2 regions of the Colwellia sp. MB02u-10 genome follow, and region 2 is predicted to be linked to the other one. Evidence: riboswitches for the same ligand, from Rfam matches in the RefSeq annotation. Region 2 holds a riboswitch; the other holds the start of a gene.

Region 1 (2,414 bases), on a different contig from region 2:
GACCTTTACTAGTTGACTCAGTTGACTCAGTTGACTCAGTTGAGCTAATGGGCCCAGTTGGTTTAACAGCCGATTGATGAGCCATCATAGTATCAGCTGCGGGATAGAAATAAACTCTAGGTACGCCACAATGTTGTGCGTCATCTCGATAACAGGGTAAACCAAAAACTTTTGTTAACAGCTCAGGCTTTAGCACTTGATCAACACTATTGTCGCTGACTAAGTTGCCTTTATCTAATAGCAGCAAACGATTACAGTAATGTGCTGCTAGATTGAGATCATGTATGGTCATAATAACGGTAATATTTAACGCTTTTACTAGTTGTAATATTTGATGTTGGTAGAAAATATCTAAGTGATTAGTAGGTTCATCTAAGACCAATATTTTTGCTTTTTGTACTAGGGCTTTAGCAATTAATACCCGTTGTTGTTCGCCGCCAGATAAGGTGTTAAAAAATTTTGCTTGGCTGCTAGCTAAACCCACTTTTTCTAACGCGAGCATAATATCTTTTTTATCTACGTCATTATCACGAGCAAAGAGGCTTTTATAGGGCAGTAGGCCCATTCTAACCACATCATAAACATTTAAATCAAATATGGGGGGCGAGTTTTGTACCACTAAAGCAAATGTTTGTGCTAATTCATGTGGTTTGTAGTCGCTGATTTTTTTATTTTTTAGCTTAATGCCGCCTTGCCAATTTTTGTATTGGTTTAGTATGCACTTAAGCAGTGAGGTTTTGCCGGCACCATTAGGCCCGATAATGCCAATAATATCGCCGTGGGCAACATCAAATGAAATATTATTGAGAATACTTTGTTTATCAACAGCCCAAGATACTGACTCAACACTGAGTAATTTTGCCATTAAAGCCAGCCTAGCTTAGTGCTAATTACGTTTGGTATGCGTTGGATAATAACTAAGAAGTATATTTTCATTGCGGCCTAGAGGTTAATTCAAAAGCTTATGTTGCATAATAAAACTAACTACAGCGCAGAAAATAGGATACGAATGCCTTAAAGACAGTGTAACTTACGTGTATTCCCGCACGGTGTTAACATGATTAGCTTGGTACAATAGGTTGATACTAGGTGTCCTGACTTATAACTTTTTATTAAAAGCTATTTACAGTTGCGGGTACAGTCACGGAATTTAACCGTGTTCCCTATCAATTAGCCAAAACAATAAAAAAGCATCTGGCTAAAGGTATCGATTATTAGGCAAGAGATTTTACGGCTTAGCATGCTGCTTTACAATAAAAACCGTCATTTGACGCGCTATAAGCGGCGTAAAAAAAAGGAGCTAATGCTCCTTTTTTATTTTGACACTGTATTTTGACAATTTTTTTTACGCGTTAATTAGACCTAAGGTAATTTTTCTTATGTCATCAGTAAAGCCAATATTACCAAATTTTAACGCGCTTCTCAGGGGCGATATACATAGCGTCACCTGCTTTAACGTCAAAGGCGCTATAAAACTCAGGCATATTTGATAATGCACCTAGCGCACGGAACTCACCTGGCGAATGTGGGTCTGTCGCTACGCGATTTCTTAATGACTTTTCAACCATTTTTCCACGCCATATTTGTGCAAAGCCCATAAAGAAGCGTTGGTCGCCGGTTAAGCCGTCAATCACTGGGGCTTCTTTACCATTTAATGAAGCTTTATAAGCTTTATAAGCGATATTAACTCCGGATAAATCACCAATGTTTTCGCCTAAGGTTAGTTCGCCATTAACCTTTAAGTCATCAAATACCTCATAGTTGCTATACTGTGCCACTAAGTTATCCGCGCGCATGGTAAAGGCCGCTAAATCTTCATCAGTCCACCAGTTACGCATGTTGCCTTTACTATCGTATTTGCTACCTTGGTCGTCAAAGCCGTGGCCCATTTCATGACCAATAACGGCGCCAATGCCACCGTAGTTTACCGCATCGTCTGCCGCTAAATTAAAAAATGGTGGCTGTAAAATAGCCGCTGGAAAGACAATTTCGTTTTTAGTTGGGTTGTAATAAGCATTAACGGTTTGAGGTGTCATCGCCCATTCTTGTCGGTCAATTGGACCACCAAGCTTAGCCAGTTCTTTTTGGTGAGCAAGCGTACCAGAGCGTATTGTATTGCCGACTAAATCGTCACTTTTAATGCTTAGTGCTGTGTAATCTTCCCACTTATCTGGGTAGCCTATTTTAGGATCAAAGCTGGCGAGTTTTATACGTGCTGATTTTTTAGTCGCCTCTGACATCCAGTCTAGTTCGTCTATGCTTGCGCCGTAAGCATCACGTAAATTTTCAACCAGTTCTGTCATACGGGTTTTAGCTTCAGGCTTAAAGTGACGGCCAACATAAACTTTACCAATAACTTCACCTAAATTGTTATTAACTACGGCAACACCACGTTTCCACAGTGGGCGCTGTTC
Region 2 (2,414 bases):
CGTTAAGCTCGTTGTGAAGTCTAATAATCCTAAGCCAGAAATCTCTTCAACGTGCGATTCAATATGTTCAGGGTCAAAAATTTGCTTACCTAACATTTGATAACCACCACAAATACCGAGCAATTTTCCACCATAACGTAAGTGCTGCTCAATTTCTTGCTGCCAACCCTGTTGCTTTAAAAACCTTAAATCAGCAATAACATTTTTACTGCCCGGTAAAATAATTAAATCAGCCCCTTGTAACGACTGACCTATTCTAATGTATTGTAAGTCGATATTCGGTTGTAAGCGCAGCGGATCAAAGTCGGTATGATTGCTCATATGTGGCAACAAGGGCACAAAAATTTTCACTTTTGCTTGCGTGACTTTATTATCAAGCGCGACGGCATCTTCGGCGTCTAACGCTAAGTCATGTAAATAAGGTAAAACCCCTAACACGGGTTTACCTGTGCGCTGTTCAAGCCAATCTAAGCCAGATTCAAGTAGGCTTATATCACCGCGAAACCGGTTGATAATAAAGCCTTTGATTCTGGCTTGTTCTGAATCAGACAATAACGCTAAAGTACCAACAAGGTGAGCAAAGACGCCACCACGGTCAATATCTGCCACTAACACCACAGGACAATCGACCGCTTCGGCATAACCCATGTTGGCAATATCATGGGCACGAAGATTAATTTCCGCCGGGCTGCCAGCACCCTCAACTAACAATACCGCATGATCATTAGCTAAACGTTGATGAGATTCCAACACAGCTTGTATCGCCACTTTTTTGTAGTCGTGATATTTACTAGCTTCCATATTTGATATGGCTTTGCCATGCACAATAACTTGCGCGCCAGTGTCAGTATTAGGTTTTAATAAAATAGGGTTAAAGTCAAAGCGCGCCTCTACTTTTGCGGCAATAGCTTGTAAAGCCTGAGCGCGGCCAATTTCGCCACCGTCTTTGGTTACCGCACTATTTAAGGCCATATTCTGTGGCTTAAATGGCGCAACATTGTATCCAGCATTAACTAATACCCGACATAAGCCGGCAACTAAGGTGCTTTTTCCTGCATCTGATGTTGTACCCTGCACCATGAGTGTTTTCACAATATATCCTTGGGCTTAATTTTTTCAGGCCATTTTAATGTTAAAGGTAATGTTAAATACTGTGTACAAGATAAGTTTGCCCTCATCAACTCGACATTATTAACCATGCTAGCAATACCTGAATGTAGCCAGCCCGCTTGGTCGAATAATAGATGAGAAAAATCAGCCATTGGCACTATGGCTTGATGCATTGGGTTATTCATTTGCTGGTGACTTTACTGGGCGCAATAGCAACACTTTCGCTAGCAATACCTTAGTCGACAGTAGAATGCTTGCTGACAAAGTGTTCGCCAATAAAGTGTTACTGGAAAAAAACGTTAAATGAGCAGAGTTGAAGTGTAATTTCTGATGAAGATGATTAGGCGTATAACAAACCTTAACCGTTTGAGTTTTTTCTGAGTGCTCGTTACTAACAGCTTTCATATCAAACATTTCAACGCCTAACTCGTACCAAACCAAACATCAGTTGGCCGATATATGTGATTAACGTCGATAAGGTTTAGCGATATAGCGAGCAAATTCATCTTCACCACTGAGGCGGTATAAATGAAAATAGATAAAATATCCAATGCCCGAGTAACCCGCTCGACGTGGTAACTAATGACCATAATTCACCTGGTATCCTGACTTACAGCATCTAGATATATCCCTTCCCAAATCACTTTTAGCCAAAAGATTTAGTGGTTAATATATCGCTCTGTTTACAGTTGCGGGTACAGTTGTGGACTTTCACCACATTCCCAGCTTTATTTTATTACGCTTTTAAAACATAAAAAAGTAAAATTGAATATGACATTATTTAATTAATGGCGCGATTATCGACAGCTAGAGCGAAATAGCAAGGTTTATTTTTTATTCACTTGGCTGTTAAGAATATAAATATCCTCACTTTGTTCAAAATAATGTCACCGCAATATAACTAGGTTACTAAGCATAAAAGTTAACTGATTAGCTGTATTTCGTCTCCATGGCCGTTAAACTAAACCACTAACAACTTATCGTTAAAGCGTCAATTCAAGCCAACTTTCATCCCATAATGCCGCAAAATATAGCAAACAAGCTTAGCGCATTAAGTAATTAATTATGATGCGTAAACATCGAGTGTGCCAATAATAGCCAATAGATTAATTAAAAAATTAATCATTGTGTCTCTGTTTTTGATAAAGTAAAAAGCACTCAGCCTAATAACAACTAGCTTATGGCGACACATAGTTCATAGCAAGGCGCATACTAGTAACAAGACTGATAGTAAGACCACAGCGAGTCAACAAGGAAAATACATAATGCCAGTTGCTGAACCTAAATGGCCAGAACGAATTATC

What was found. A riboswitch is a leader RNA that binds a small molecule or an ion and turns the genes downstream of it on or off. The one in region 2 is predicted to bind cobalamin.
Region 1: it holds a riboswitch for cobalamin, as region 2 does, so the genes downstream of both, H4J59_RS13465 (ABC transporter ATP-binding protein) here and H4J59_RS14345 (hypothetical protein) in region 2, are expected to answer to the same signal.

The regions. Positions count from the first base shown of each region.
Region 1 covers NZ_JACGVK010000131.1:69,671-72,084, reverse strand. Annotated here, with positions in the region: gene H4J59_RS13465 (ABC transporter ATP-binding protein) at 1-865, opposite strand, end outside; cobalamin riboswitch at 1,067-1,210, opposite strand; gene H4J59_RS13460 (M13 family metallopeptidase) at 1,401-2,414, opposite strand, start outside.
Region 2 covers NZ_JACGVK010000132.1:206,928-209,341, forward strand. Annotated here, with positions in the region: gene H4J59_RS14335 (cobyric acid synthase) at 1-1,092, opposite strand, end outside; gene H4J59_RS14340 (hypothetical protein) at 1,089-1,295, opposite strand; gene H4J59_RS14345 (hypothetical protein) at 1,288-1,524, opposite strand; cobalamin riboswitch at 1,687-1,882, opposite strand; gene H4J59_RS14350 (cobalamin-binding protein) at 2,376-2,414, shown strand, end outside.